One region of the Paenibacillus lutimineralis genome, then DNA from elsewhere that is predicted to be linked to it. Evidence: predicted binding sites of a transcription regulator. Region 1 holds the regulator's gene; each other region holds the start of a gene.
What was found. Region 1 encodes Rex, which represses fermentation and respiration genes when NADH is low (regulators of the CRP and FNR family bind a similar motif). Its sites were predicted from a motif close to TTGTGAAATATTTCACAA; they were not measured.
Positions count from the first base shown of each region.

Region 2: the regulator Rex is predicted to act here: its motif matches at 2,741-2,758, upstream of EI981_RS24015 (FAD:protein FMN transferase).
Region 3: the regulator Rex is predicted to act here: its motif matches at 2,003-2,020, upstream of EI981_RS26975 (DUF1641 domain-containing protein).
Region 4: the regulator Rex is predicted to act here: its motif matches at 2,119-2,136, upstream of EI981_RS00920 (DUF1858 domain-containing protein).

Region 1 is NZ_CP034346.1:2,494,037-2,497,981, reverse strand. It holds gene EI981_RS10560 (amidohydrolase) at 1-980, opposite strand, end outside; gene EI981_RS10555 (redox-sensing transcriptional repressor Rex) at 970-1,620, opposite strand; gene dinG (ATP-dependent DNA helicase DinG) at 1,654-3,945, opposite strand, start outside.
Region 2 is NZ_CP034346.1:5,422,809-5,426,753, reverse strand. It holds gene EI981_RS24025 (potassium channel family protein) at 1-472, shown strand, start outside; gene EI981_RS24020 (TrmH family RNA methyltransferase) at 496-1,293, shown strand; gene EI981_RS24015 (FAD:protein FMN transferase) at 1,424-2,506, opposite strand; gene yunB (sporulation protein YunB) at 3,043-3,816, shown strand; gene EI981_RS24005 (M23 family metallopeptidase) at 3,870-3,945, opposite strand, start outside.
Region 3 is NZ_CP034346.1:6,050,651-6,054,595, forward strand. It holds gene gdhA (NADP-specific glutamate dehydrogenase) at 1-16, shown strand, start outside; gene EI981_RS26970 (NAD(P)/FAD-dependent oxidoreductase) at 245-1,423, opposite strand; gene EI981_RS26975 (DUF1641 domain-containing protein) at 1,481-1,918, opposite strand; gene EI981_RS26980 (glutamate biosynthesis transcriptional regulator GltC) at 2,206-3,123, opposite strand; gene EI981_RS26985 (X2-like carbohydrate binding domain-containing protein) at 3,644-3,945, shown strand, end outside.
Region 4 is NZ_CP034346.1:193,458-197,402, reverse strand. It holds gene EI981_RS00930 (ROK family glucokinase) at 1-198, opposite strand, end outside; gene EI981_RS00925 (DUF438 domain-containing protein) at 458-1,717, opposite strand; gene EI981_RS00920 (DUF1858 domain-containing protein) at 1,758-1,985, opposite strand; gene EI981_RS00915 (response regulator transcription factor) at 2,207-2,890, shown strand; gene EI981_RS00910 (HAMP domain-containing sensor histidine kinase) at 2,887-3,945, shown strand, end outside.

The DNA of each region.
Region 1 (3,945 bases):
CCGGACACCCCTTTATGGATTAAAGCGGCCAGCCTGATCTCCTCGAACATGTCGAGATTGTTGTTGCTCGCTGGGCCATCTGTACCTAGCGACACCGTAACGCCTGCTTTCAGAAGCTCCGGTACCCGCGCTACCCCGCTAGCCAGCTTAAGGTTGCTGCCCGGGTTATGAGAGATTGCCACCTTGTGGGCGGCAAGAATCTCAATCTCTTCATCGGTCAGATGCACCGCATGAGCTACCAGAGATGGACGGGAGAAGAAGCCCAGGTTAAGCAGATGTTGAACAGGACGTACGCCATACTGGTCAACATTTTGTTGGACCTCCGCTCGTGTCTCGGACATATGTGTGTGTAATGGCAAATTAAGATCATGCGCTGCCTGCACAAACCTCTCAATATAATCCGGCGGGCATGTGTACGGAGCATGCGGCGACATCATTGTTGTAATCCGTCCTTCGGCCTTCCCGTGCCAATCACGAGCAATGCGAATCGCTTCGGCCAGCTTCTGATCCTGCAGTTCAGGCGGACAGAGACCGATAACACCGCGTGTTAGAACACCGCGGATGCCCGATTCCTCAACAACCTTACCCACTTGATCCATATGATCGTACATATCTAGGAAGGTCGTAGTTCCACCTTTGACCATTTCCAGCACAGATAAAGAAGCACCCCAATATACATCCTCAGGAGTGAATTTCGCCTCCATCGGCCACATCTTCTGCTCTAGCCATTCCTGAAGGACCATATCGTCTCCGTAACCACGCAGCAATGACATCGCCGTATGCCCGTGTGAATTGACGAGGCCCGGCATGAAGAGCAGGCCTTTGCCATCATAAGTCTCCGCACCTTCTACGCCCTCAGGCCGCTCCTCGCCGATATAAGAAATCGTATTTCCTTCGATCAGCATATAGCCATGGACGATCGGACTTTTCTCGTCCAGCACTGCAAATGTACCATTCTTAATCAACCATTTACGACTCATTTTCCGGTAATTCCTTTCCACTCTGCAAATAATAAGCAAGACTAATAAGGTCTGTTGTGAAATCTGCCGCATGGATACGCACGTCAGAAGGAACCTTGATGATTGTGGGCGCAAAGTTGAGAATTGCCCCTATACCTGCGGCAACAAGCTGGTCGGCAACGCGCTGCGCCTCCACATCAGGTACCGTAATAATTCCGATCTGAATATGCTTGTCTCTTACCGTCTGCTCCAGCTCCTCGATCGGCTGAATCGTAATGTCTTTGACCTTCTTGCCGATCTTGTCCGGGTTGGCGTCAAAGACTGCGATAATCCGCATATTATCCTTCACGTACGTATTGTAATTGGACAAGGCTTGTCCCAGATTACCAGCTCCGACGAGAGCCACGTTAATCTGCTGGTCCAAATTCAGAATTTGCCGTATTTTCTCGATCAAGTATGAGACGTCATACCCGATCCCCTTCCGACCAAAGTCGCCGAAATAAGCGAGATCTTTGCGGATTTGGGCTGGATTTAGATCCAGCTTCTGTCCGAGCTCCTGGGAAGAAACCGTCAAGACCTCGCGATGGCTTAATTCATTAAGAAACCGCAAGTATACAGGCAATCTGCGTACAACCGCATCTGAAATTTTTTCTGATTTCATATATTTTCCCCCTACAGGTGCATTTCGAAGAAATTACGACTCTTCGTCATCGTTTAACCATTCTGAGATCCGTGGAACCATTTGCGATAATGTCATATGCTCCATCTTCGGTCCCGGTAAAGAATACAAAAAGTATTTGCCATAATAAGATTCCAAGATGCGAGTATCATATACAACGACAATTCCTCGATCCGCAGAAGATCGGACTAGACGCCCGAACCCTTGCTTGAAGCGAATAACCGCCTGAGGCACCGACAGCTTCATGAAGGGGTTCTTCTTCTCCCTCTGAAGCCGCTCACTCTTAGCCTCAACCAGCGGGTGATTCGGCGGCTGGAACGGCAGGCGGACAATCGCCAGGCTCGTCAATGCTTCGCCAGGAATATCTACGCCTTCCCAGAAGCTGCTCGTCCCGAGCAGCACCGATGCTTGCTGCCCTTGAAAACGACGGGTCAACTTCGTTCTGCTGCCACTATCCATACCCTGTCCAATGACGGTGATTCCTTCATCGGACAGCCGCTCTTTTAATGGGTCATATACTTGTCGCAGCATCCGATAGGATGTGAAAAGAACAAGCATCCGCCCCTTGGTAGCAATTGCTGTATCCGCCAAAGAACGCACCAGAGTCTGAATAAAATAATCATCGCCTACGCTGCCCTTAACACTCGGGAAATCCCGCGGTATGAGCACTAATGCTTGCTCCCTATAATTGAATGGAGAAGGCAGCATCGCCGTCATCAAACGGTCTGTATTAGCCGCTTCCTGAAGACCGAGCTGTTCAATGACATATTGAAACGATTTATCAACGGTCAATGTCGCCGAAGTCATAACTACACTCTTCTTCTTATCGAAGAAATATGCCTTTAATTGAGCGCTGACATCAATCGGTACGGCAAAAATCTGCAATGAACGATTGCGGTAGTTCCCATTAGCTTCAAGCCAATATACCGTATTCTCATCCTCCAGTTTCATGAAGAAACGGAGCGTCTCACGTTCATTAGCCAAATCCTTGAACAGTCCGCTGATATCCGTAATCAAGCTCTCAGCACCGTAGTCATCCTGTTCCTCTCGGATTTCAGCTACCATTCGCTCGCCTTTGCGGAGGATATCCCCCAAGGTAATATATATCGAGTTTTCCAATGTAGTTAGAGCATCCCAGGACTTGGGCTTCTTATCGGGCAGAAGCCGCGTTACGAACTGCCCCGGATCTCCAGGGGCCGCATCGGAACGCTCAGGTATTAAAGCGAACAACAATTCGCTTAGTTTATCCCAATTCTCCTTCACCTCGATCAATGACGGATACATCTCGTCAATGACCGTCATCCATTTCATCGCCGCTTCTGCTCCCGCTTGCTGGAGCATGAAGTGCAAGGATGGAAGCTGTCCCGTCTTGCTGTCCTTGAACAATCGGGTCAGAGTATGGATAACTGTAAAATATTTAAGCTGCAAGCCAAGATGCTTGCCGGCAACATCCTCAAGATGATGGGCCTCATCGATGACCAAGCGATCATAGCTTGGCAGAAGCTGATGTCCTGCTTGAATATCGGTGAACAGCTTGGAGTGATTCGTTATGACGACATCGGCTACACCCGCTTCATGCTTGGCACGGTGATAGAAGCATTTGCGGAACCAAGGGCAGGAACGTCCAAGACAAGAATCGGATTCACTAGCCACTGTTTCCCAGAAATCGCTGCCGCGATTTCCGAGATTTAGCTCCTCATCATCCCCGGTTTCCGTCTGAGCGAGCCACACGATCATTTGTGCGGCCGTCATCACCTCTTCTTTTGGGGTTGTGAAATCTCTTCTATTTATTTTATGTTCAAATTTGCGCAAACACAAATAATGCTGCCTTCCCTTGAAGATAGCGGCCTGGAACGGAAATGGTACGACCTCCGTTAATAATGGAAGATCCCGCTCCCTGAGCTGCTCTTGCAAGTTAATCGTATGAGTGCTGATTATGACCTTCTCATCCTGCTTCACACTATGGTAAATCGCAGGCAGGAGGTATCCAAGTGACTTCCCGGTACCCGTACCAGCTTCAATCAAAAGATGCTTATCTTCGGCAAAGGCCTGGTTCACCTGGTCCAACATCATGGTCTGGGCTTCACGTTCTTCGTATTCAGGCAGCTTCAGCTTCAGCTGTTCTCGGACCTGCTCCATGAACTGTTCAAAGGACACGTCCTTGAGTGGATTCACAAGCATATGATCCCGGGCTGGCTCAATATCCATCCAGTCATCGACCTGGAGGGCGAACTGCCGATAATACGTGAACCCATCCGGATTAACGCCTAGCTCCTTCTGCTGCTTCTCCTGAAGCATCGCATCAAA
Region 2 (3,945 bases), 2.9 Mb from region 1:
CCGTAATTTTGATGTAGTTGTTGTGGCGATTGGCCAGGATATTCAGGCTAGTATACTCACTACTCTAATATTAAAAGATCTCGGGGGACCGCTAATCGTCGTAAAAGCGCAGAATGAGCTTCATGGTAAAGTGCTCAACAAGATCGGAGCCGATAAAGTCATTTACCCGGAAAGAGATATGGGACTTCGGGTAGCGCATCATCTAACTTCACCAAATATTCTGGACTATATTGAGTTATCAGATGAATATAGTATCGCCGAGATGCGGGCTACTTCTGGCATGCTTGGTCAGAACCTGAAGGAGCTGGACGTTCGGGCCAAATTCGGCTGTAACGTGATGGCGATCAAACGGGGGACGAAGATGAATATTTCACCTACAGCGGATGACCGTCTTGAGGAAGGCGATATTCTGATTATCGTAGGACAGAAGAACGATTTAACGAAGCTGGAACTGGCTTATGCAGAATCTTGATCGGTTAGGATGAAATAAATATGATGGAAATTTTATCGCCGCAAAATGCCCGAGTGAAAGAGTGGGCGCTGCTGCTTGAGAAGAAGCATCGGGATAAGCAGCATAAATACTTGATCGAAGGTATCCATTTAGTTCAGGAGGCACTTCGTTCAGGTGCGGACATAGAGTGTATATGTTACGAGAAGGAGAACGGAATTCCGGCGGAGTTATCTTCGGCTGCTGCAGCGCGGCTTGATGTGAACTGGATCGCTGTGTCAGAGGCAGTGATCGCCAAGTGTAGCGATACAAAGACGCCTCAGCCGGTATTTGCCGTTCTGCGCAAAGCAGATGAGCAGGTGCAGATGAAGTCGCTGCTGAACAAGGATCGTAGCCTTGTTGTCGTGCTCGACGGAGTCCAGGATCCCGGCAATGTCGGCACAATTATTCGTACGGCGGATGCCGTGGGTGCTGATGGCATCATTGTCGGCTCAGGAAGCGCCGACATATATAGCCCCAAGGTGATTCGCTCCACGATGGGGTCATTATTCCATCTGCCGATTTTGCGCAGCCAGTTATCGGAAATCCTACCGCAAGCCAAGGAACAAGGCATTCGTCTTGCTGGCACAAGTCTGCAGGCGGCGGTTAATTGCTACGAATATGACTTCACCGGCCCTGTCTGGCTGCTGTTCGGCAGTGAAGGCGGTGGGCTTAGCGAAGAAGTCCGTGCGCTGATGGATGACGGACTGATCATCCCGATGCGCGGTCAGGCGGAATCGCTTAATGTGGCCATGGCTGCATCAGTGCTGTTGTATGAAGGGCTGCGGCAGCGGTATTTTAACTGAATCCATTGATGTCATCAACCATTTACTAAATTTTTTATATGAACACTACTTAATACAATTTTACGATGCTGGTGAGCGTTGAATCATCTAAGTAAAATGAATGAGGGCCGTCAGTGTTGACGGCCCTATCTTAATTTAAGGTTGCAAGCGTATAGTTGGGATTGGTTAGTTTGAATTTTCCGTGCAGCCCTGAAGTTATATAGATCTTTTTATCCTCTGTAATAAATATGCCCTCTGTGTCAGTTTTTTTCTCCAAATAGGAGATTCCCTCTTTTAGTCCTTTGACAATTGCGGCTGTAGTTAAGGCATCCCCTGCTGCAGCTGTGCCACCAATGATCGTCACACTAAGAATTCCATTGCGTGTGGGAACTCCTGTTTTTGAATCGAGTATATGGTGATAGCGAATTCCATCAAAAACAAAATATCGTTCATAGACGCCGGAGGTACTGATCGTATTATTCTTAAGCGGAATAGTCCCGATGTCTTCACCACGCAATTGGTCTGGTTCTTGTATTCCTATATGCCAATCCGCTCCGCCGGGTTTACTGCCGATTGTAGTAATTGAGCTACCTCCAAGATCAATCAACGCACTTTCTACTTTCTCCCCACGCAGATAGTCTGCAATCAGATCGGCGGCATAACCTTTCCCGATTGCCCCAAGATCAATAGACATGCCTGACTTGACTAACTTGATCGAACTTTTATTCTCATTCAATTCAATATCGGAATACTGACTAAGGGACTTTGCTTGTTCAATGAGGTGTTCTGCTGGAGGATGTTCTCCGCCATTCCCAATCCCCCACAGCTTGACCAGAGCGCCTATTGCTGGATTAAAAGCTCCTTCTGTATCATGCGCGTACTCCATCGATTTTTTTACCAAACGAAAGGTCTCGTCTGGGACAGTGACTGCTTTTTTTCCTGCCGACGCATTTACCTGATTAATTACGCTTTGCATATTGTACATATTGATCTGACCGTCGATTCGATCTAAAAGCTGGTCAATCTCTTGCAAATGCTTGTCCGCGTCTTTGTCTCCGAATAGTTTAATGGTGATAACCGTATCAAACTTCAAGAATGTCTTTGTCACGGGGAGATTCTCAGGATCTTTCTTCATTTGGCTGATCGAGCGATGATTGACTAGTGAAAATAGGAATGAGGCTGTTAGAATAGTAATAAGAAGTCCGGACAATACAATGAATTTATGTTTTCTCATCTCATCTCTCTCGCTTTCCTGCGATTAATGGAATTAGATTGATAGCACTAAAGATTAGCAGCATAAGTCAATGCCCATTGAATGTTTGCCCCTTTTGTTGCAAAAATAATACCCCTCTGGGAACCAGTCCTAGAGGGGTAGATCAATACAAATATTCATATAAAAATACGAATTCCGCCCTCAAGTTGAGTTTTAACACTAGCCTAACCTAACAAGATAAATATGACATTGAACCTGTAATATAATTCACAAATCTTAGTATAATGGATTACTTTCAAATAAAGGTTATGGAAAAGTTAAAATGATAAATGGTGACTTTTTGTTTATAGGCGGCTTGAAGCAAACAGCAGAATGGTAGTCCTTCTTTTTTGGCCAGGTTCAGCATAACTTGTATAGAAGTGTGTTCAAGAGCGGGCTTGAACAACAAACCTCTAGAAGTTGCCTGCTGGCTGGGAGGGTGAGAGATGCTACGATTTAGAAGGGGTTGGCGTAGCCGGAGGAGACGGCCGAGAAGAAGGTCTGGGAGTAGACGGTGGTTGTGGCTAATCATCGTGGTGATCACCATATTCGGATTTTTACAGTTTTATAATTATGTCGAGAAGCATATGAAAGGGCCGATTATGCATTTGGCCAGTATCCGTGTGAAGCAGATGGCCACGGATGCGATCAATGAAGCGATCACTTCGCAGGTCGCGAATACGGATCAAGTCGACCGGTTGATCGATTGGAAGATGGATGGCAACGGGAAAGTGTCTGGGTTCATGTTGAACTATTCCTCCCACATGAAGATTACATCGGATACGATCGCAACAGTCCGCGACACATTGGAGGAAGTATCGCATTTGTCGGAGACGATTCCGCTGGGGCAAGCGTTAGGTAGTCCGATTCTAGCTTCATTCGGTCCGCGGATTCCGATCAAGATCGAGCCGCAAGGGGACGTGAAGGTCGATTTGAGCACCCGTAAACAGGATGCCGGCATTAATATGATCCTGGTGGAGGTATATTTGCGGGTCAAAGCGGAGCTGGCTGTCGTTGTTCCATTTGATATGGAGCCGCAATCTGTTGAGACCGAAATCCCTGTCTCTTACTTGCTCGTCGTCGGCGATGTTCCGATGTATTACTACGATAGCAAAGGCAATCCCGTAGGCAATCAAGCCGGGGCGCCTAATATTGCCATACCGGCTCCTAATAAAACAGGCGAGGAGCTGCCGCAGGAGGGCAACAACTCGCCTATAGAGGAGGGAACCATCCCCTCGACAGATGGGGAGCAGGGGAACGAGCAAGACACAATACCATCGTCGGGGCATTAAAAGAATAGGCTGATGCTAATCCGTAGCAAATGGGAGTATCGATAATCCGGTGCTTATTTGCTGCGGCTGCGCTCGGCCTTTTCCCATTGTTTAAGCAGGGGATACGGGTTGAAGGCCCACTCTGTGGTC
Region 3 (3,945 bases), 2.9 Mb from region 1:
CCACGGCGTAGTTTAATAGTGAAAACCGAACTTCTTGAACCTAGATTTAAGATATAAGTAATATGCGGAGGATTTTTTCTATCGCCTGTACATCCCTGATTTCAAGACATCTGTCAATGAGATCAGGGGTTTTTTCTATAAGAGCCTAAGCGCATCAGTAACATGTCCAGCAAGAAGAAGCTCTGATACAGACTTACGTCTATATCAGAGCTTCATTTATTTCAGTCAGATCTATGCCTTGCGATTAATAAGCCAAAGCATCCAGAGATTTAATGTGAGCCAAGTAACGCATGTTACTGGCTTCCTTCATCAAGGTAGCCGGTAATCCGCGCAGCTCGGTGTTGTTGCCGCCGATCGTAGCAACAGCATCCTTACGACCCAAGCTAGCCAGCGTACCGGAGTTCACTGGATGGAATTCTTCAAGATGCTTGCCGATAATTGTCGCATAGAGGTTGTAGCCAACCAATTCGCCCATTTGCCATGCATTCTGAGCTGTAGGAGCATATGGACGTCCATCAGGGCCAAAGCTTACAGCACTGTCGCCAACGACAAATACATCTGGATGGGAAGTGGATTGCAAGAATTCATTGACGGTAGCGCGGCCACGGTTCACTTCAAGTCCCGATTCTCCTACGAGTGGGTTGCCTTGAACTCCGCCAGTCCATACAAAGGTGTTGGCAGTAATCTTCGAACCGTCTTTCAGGTCGATCACATTGCCTTCTACATTGGTAACAGGAAGGCCAGTAAGGAACTTCACGCCGCGTGCTTCGAGGCTAGCTGTAGCGCGCTGGATCAGTACATCAGGCAATACCGGAAGGATCTTAGGACCTGCCTCAACGAGGAACAGATTGATCTTCTTCGGATCAACTCCGTATTTCTTAGCAAGTGCAGGGATTCCATCAGCAATCTCGCCAACCAGTTCAACACCAGTCAGACCGCCGCCACCGATCAGAATCGTTGCATCAGCTTCGTTATTCGTCTTCGCGTATTCCGCAATCTTACCTTCGATATGACGGTGAATACGGTTGGCATCTTCCGCAGATTTCAATACCATGCTGTACTTATCCAGCCCAGGAATTCCGAAATAAGCGGTCACACTGCCCAGACCAACTACAAGTGCATCATAGCTCAGTGTAGTTCCGTCAGACAGCTTCACTTCTTTATTGTCTACGGAGAATTTATCAACCTTGGCGATGCGAAGATCGATATCTTTGCCTTTGAATACCTTCTCCAAAGGCAATGCAACTGCGCGTTCAGAGATATTACCTGCTGCCAGACGATGCAACTCAGTAATAATCTGATGAGTAGGGAACTGATTGATTACAGTGATCCGTGCTTCTGATTTTTGCAAATATTTGCGAACGGTCAAAGCGCTAAGAACACCGCCATAACCGGCACCTAAGATGACAATATGTTTTGACATGACTCCGTCCTCCGTTCATGCATTAGTTAATATTTTGGACTCACACTTATATAAATCTCATTTCTGATTATTACGTTCTCCGGCCACTTGCAGATAAGCATTAAAGAAACGGAAGATCTTCTGTGCTTCAGGATCCTTAAGCATTTTGAGCAGACCAAAAAGACCGATAACCTCTTGGCTCGCATCTGCACGATCCTTGGCTTCGATCACATTGGCAGCGATATGCTTCACCTTGTCCTTAACCGGTCCCGCGATCTCTGTGATAGCCCCAATCGTATCGTTCTTGAGGATCTCGTCTGAAGATACAGATTTAGCAAAATCGTAAGATTTCGTCATCACATTAACAAGCTCGGTCAACTTCGGAAGCTGCTGTACCAGGGCTGTCAATGATTCCTGAACTTCAGGGGTTAACAGTTGATCAATAATATCCCGTCCACCTTGATTGGACGATACTGTCTCTTGCTCAGACTTCGTTTCTGTGATCGCTTCTGACATAGCTAATTCTCCTTTGCGATAAGCAACAATGCTTGAATTTGGGAGAGTTAGAGGCCCCCATAGCCTTTCTCGCTTAATAAAAGTTAGTGAAAAACTGAACAATTCCTCACACTTGAACACCCATAATTAATTTTACCACATTTTCAATAAAAAAAGTCATTAAGTTATGAACTTAATGACAAATATCACAGCGTTTATTTCAAGTTAACAAATTCGGCATATATTGATCCCTAATATCAGGAAACCCAGGTATCATTTATGCATGGCGGCGGAGCCTGCTATCATGCTTATTTCTGATCAAAACTGCTATCGAATCCGAACATATCCGAATTATTCTTCAGAAACTCATAGAACAGCTTCTCTGTCGGCGGCAGCTCACGATTAGCAGGAATAATGACCCCGACATCCCTTGTAACGACGGGTTCAACGACCGGTAAAGTAATAATCGTGGAGGCGAGATGCTCGTTCAAAGCGATCTCCGGTAGAATGGTCAGTCCCATCCCCGCCCCTACCAAGCCCTTGATCGCATCGAGGTCATCACCCTCAAAAGCAACTTTCGGCTTGAAGCCCAACTTCGAGCAAGCATCCACCACAATCTCTCTTAGAATGAATCCTTCCGGGAACAGTACAAAGTAATCGTCCTTCAATTCACTAAGACGAATAGCGTTTTTCTCGGCCAATCGATGATTTGCCGGCATCATAGCCACAAATTTCTCCTGAAATAGAATCTCGCTCTTAATCTGCGGCTCATGCTGTGGTACAGGCCCCATAATCGCCAGATTCATGTCGCCCTGAATCACCGACTCCACAAGCTCCTTGTAGGAACCATGTTGCAATTGGAAATGAACTGCAGGATAGCGTTCACGGAAGGCCGAGACAACCTTCGGAATCATCTGCGCCGCTAAACTACTGGGAAATCCGATGCGAACCGTACCGCGTTCCGGATCCAGGAATTCGTTAATCTCCTGCTGGGCATTGTCAATGACCTTCATTAATTGTTCCATATGGGACAGAAATAGCCGTCCGATCGGCGTCAGCTTCACTTTGCGTCCCTCATGGATGAACAGATCAACTCCCAATTCCGATTCCAGCTTGAAGATTTGCCGGCTTACCGCAGACTGTGATACATGCAGCACATAAGACGCTTCTGTAACATGTTCAAGCTTCGCTACCTCAATGAAATATTGAATCTGTCTCAGTTCCAAAGCCCTTCACCTCCAAATTTCTGGCGGTCATTCATATTGATATCATGGATTCCTGGTTGGTCTCAGGTCTCATGAAGTGTTGATATCCCTTGAGTATATTAATCCTCATTATATCGGCTATCCGTTAGGAGTGAAAGCTATATAAGAAAACCCGTTAGGAACGGCTTGCTCTTATAAAACAAAACCACTAATTATCACCTGATTTTTAAATTTTTTCATATAGAAATTAGTGGTGTTTATTACATATTATTGATCCCCTTGTCGTGTTCAGTTAGTCTGTTGGCAAAGGGTCCATTATTCTCCGTGAGCTTCTAAGTTCGGGGTTGATCCCACTACAAAGGCTTGGGCCTTTCCACAATCCACCTCACCAGGGAGACAGACTTGTATTTCAATGAAAGAAGGTGATAGAAAGAACCGTTGTTCATCGGCCTTTTGAGAATCAAATACCACCTATCTTCCAAAATAATCGAATCGGGAGGTTTTCAAGTTGGGGAATAACAGATTGCTCAGGGGTTTCCATATTATACTGCTTACTATCATCTTAGCGGGAGCTTCCTATATTGAAGCACCCTTGAAAGCACAAGCCGCAGCTGACGAGGCCTATGTGTGGAATAAGGCTGTGACTGGGGGAGGCGGCGGATTTGTCCCTGGTATCATCTTTAATTCATCCGAACCTGATCTGATCTACGCCAGAACGGATATCGGGGGCGCCTATCGCTGGAATCCGGTCGATAATAGCTGGGTCCAGCTGTTGGATTGGATGGGCTTCGAGGAATGGGGCAAGACTGGCGTCGACGCCCTGGCCACAGACCCAGTTGACCC
Region 4 (3,945 bases), 2.3 Mb from region 1:
TACCTGCTCCCAATTGAATGGAGATTGCTCTACAACGAGACGCACATAACGCTCGATATTATCTACAATCGTCTCCGGGCCCTTATCCACTTCAGTCGGTCCCTCATACGTATGCAGAAGCTGTCCTTCTTCATTACAAATTCCGACTTTAATCGCCGTTCCGCCCAGGTCTACGCCAATGTAGATTTTTTCAGACATGATACAAGCCACCTTTTCCTCTATAATGTTCCTTAAGATTTAATTAAAATTATGACTTTTATGAAGATATACCTACGTACCAACTATAAGCGAACCCTCCTATTCGGTCAAGAGAAGGGGACCTCCGTAAGAGCCCATAAGAACAAGGCTTTTTACGGACGTGATCAGATTCACATATTGTGGAAAAACAAAAAACCGCCTTAGGATTCACGCTTGTGAACCCTCTAAAGCGGCTCTTCATATCATCAAGTCCAACAGCTCAAGACATGATTCGTTTTTGTCCGGCGATAGCCTGAATCGGTGCGATATTCTGGGTGAATTCCAAGGTTCCCATGTACTCCCCAGCCTCGCTACGCACGGCAAAGTAACGGATTAGTACGAATTTATCCTTGAATGGAATCCAGAAATCCTCGGCATCCTTCTTCCCTGATTTGAAATCCTCCAATAATTGATTGACAACATGTACACTTTGCGGCGGATGACAATTCTGGACCGTACGGCCGATTACCGCCTTCGTACGAGCAAAAATCCGTTCCTTACCATGAGAGAAATAACGTACCACGTCGTTCTCGTCAATAAAGGTAAGATCTACTGGCAGATGATTCAACACCCCTTCAAGTTGCTGTACGGAGAGAATTCCCGTCTGGAACCTTACATATCCCTGGGGAATTTCGTTGTCCCGCTCTGACTCTACAGCTGTATCCTCTATTTCCAGAGGAACCCGCTCTGGAATCCACTCCTGATCCGGCGCCGTCAGACAGAAGCCAATTTGATCGCTCTCCCGGGCGATCTTCAACCATTCATCCTCGGTAAGCTTCTCCAGAGCCATAGGAAGCAATATATTCTCTTCTTTAAAGATCATTTCATTAACTTCTCTAATAACGAGTTCCAAGTCGGTAATCAATTCCTGCTGATTGCCTTTATAATCGCTTAGCTTACCTTTCACTTCCTTAATCATGGCGCGAATGACATCGTCAACTCCCCACATAACCTTCGTCGGGCCAAAGATCCCGTATTTCTCCAGATAAGGGAAGAGCAAATTCTCCTTACGGCTGTAATGCTTGTCGAGATCAAGCAGCAGCCCCAAATCCTCAAGCAGCTTGATAATTGTCCCAGGAGCATCCTCCTTGCGGAACTGATCCAAATGCAGCTCCAGCTTGAAGTTAACGAGCCGTTCAATCTCCCGATTCTCTAATTTGAAGGTATGCACAGGATGGCCTGGCTGATCCTCAGGCTTGCTGGAGCGATGAATCTCTTCGATCGATCCTTTAAATATTGCCGTATGAACCGAACACAACCGCTGCACCTCCGATACTGGAATACCTTCTTCCTCCATAAGAGCATGCTCCATAGCCGAAATCTCTGCGACCGTTACATCGCCTACCGCCTCTTCGAAGCGGGCTTTCACTTCATCGACACTCTTCCCCTGATGCAACTGCTTGATGATCTCTTTAAGCATCTCCTGCCGTTCCGTCTGCCTCGAAACTCCTTGCTCGCGATTATTGATTAATTCGCTCACTATTCTTCCCCTCCGATTTATACTGATCTAGGTCTAGTGCTTATTCTTCTATGCTATAGCCCCTGTCTAAAAAGGCTCTCTTAATTACATCCATATCCAGCTTCTTCAGTCTGGCTCCTTTAGGAATGGTCATGAAACGACCGGCACTCTGCAGCATACCAGGCTGGGTGATTTGCTCAAATCCAAGCTCCGCCATAACCTCGATTACTTCCGGATCAGATGAGCACAACTCGTAGACGGTCTTGCTTAAATCGATAACTTTGCCCATGTACTTATCCCACCTTAGTAAATGCAAATAGAAGCTTCGGTGCTGAAAACAAGTCTTTTAGAACATAAACTCGTTACCTGCAATCATTGAGAACTGTTCTCAGCTAAAACTTAACATACATTACACGGCCTCCTTGTGACTGGAATCACAAATTATTTTATAATGATGTATGTTTATTTTTAGGCTTGGTTTTGCCACAATAGAGGCGGGAGGGATTTAACATGTCAGTATCAAATGCAAACTTATTATATATAGAAGATGATCAGGAAATTGGAACCTTTATTAGCGGTGAACTAAGTAGCCGGGGCTATGAGGTTACCTGGTTAACAAGTGGGGACCGTGCCATGGAGGAAGCAGAGACAAGCAATCTGGTCATTCTGGATGTCATGCTGCCGGGGCTTGATGGATTTACCGTTGGACAGCGTCTGAAGAAGCAGTTCCCACATATTCCGATCCTGATGCTGTCGGCTCGGGCCTCGATCGATGATAAGCTTCATGGCCTGCAGTTCGCTGATGATTATTTGACGAAGCCATTTCATCCTGAGGAATTGGCGGCCCGGATTGAGGTGTTACTGCGCCGCAGTGGGGCTTCATCTGCTGCTCCACTACAGCTGCGCCACTTACTAATTCACGAGAAAGAGAATATCATCGTGAATCAGGACACCGGAGAAGAGATTATTTTGACCGGCAAACAGTTTCACATCTTTCAATTTCTGCTGCAACACCTCGGGCAAATTCTAACCAAGGAACAAATATACGAAGGAGTCTGGGGTGAGCCCTACCTGGACGGGGACAAGACATTAATGGTACACATCCGCCATCTACGGGAGAAAGTTGAACGCGACCCAGCAGCACCGGAGATTATTGAGACGATTCGCGGCATCGGTTACCGGGTGCGGGCATGAGACAGCGTCACTGGAACAAGCCGAAGTTTCGCAACTCGCTGATGTCGAGATACGTTCTGATTATCGCGATCGCTTTTCTATTCATTCCTGTGGCGGTTCCTGCCGGCCTCATTCTTTCCTTCACTGTGAACTACTACTTCTTCCCTGAGCATCAAATCGAACAGCCGTTGAGATACAATTCAGGAGACCTGGAAGAGATGTGGCACAAAGAAGCTAAGCAACTTGGCGGTCATAAAGCGCCTGAAGAGATAGATGCCAAGCTGCGTGAGATTAAGGATAAATATCCCCAGGCCTCTCTATTTTGGGTAGATAGTGCAGAGAGAACGCGCCTGCAACTACCCAAACAGAGTGATCTGCCCGCTAAATGGTCCACCGAGAATACGATTCAATTTATGAAGACAGTGTCCAATACGAATACCTTTGGTACCGTCGCCTTTATTGGTGATAATACGACTCGTGGGGAAGGGTTCATGGTTTTGAAGATCTCTCGCGAGTATTTGAAGCAAGGCCGGGAATTCGAAAACCGTTTCTATGGTCTCTTCTTACTGACCTTGCTGTCGATATTCCTGCTTCTCTCTTATCTCTTCTTCCGGAATATCCGCAAACGGCTGCTTAACCTGGAGTCAGGTATGATGCGTACGAATAAGGATGGATTGCCGATACGGGTTGATGAAGGGCGTGCGGATGAGATCGGCAGCCTGGAGAAGGCCTTCAATCATATGGTCGGCAAGCTGGAGGAAGGTAAGCGACGGGAGCAAGAAGAAGAGAAGCTGCGCAAGAACCTGATCAATAATCTATCGCATGATTTGCGGACACCGTTAACCGTACTGTCCGGGCATATCTATGCCCTGGATAAACAGCCGCTGCCCGAAGAGGCCCTTGAGTCCGTACAACTTATGAAGACTAAGATCAGCGATCTCGATCATCTGATTGACCACCTGCTCTCATACAATCTGCTTACTAGCGGACGTTATGCCATGTCTGCGAAAACTCAGGATATACTCCGCATTGTCCGGGTAAGCGCCGCAGCCTGGTATCCGATTTGGGAGAAAGCA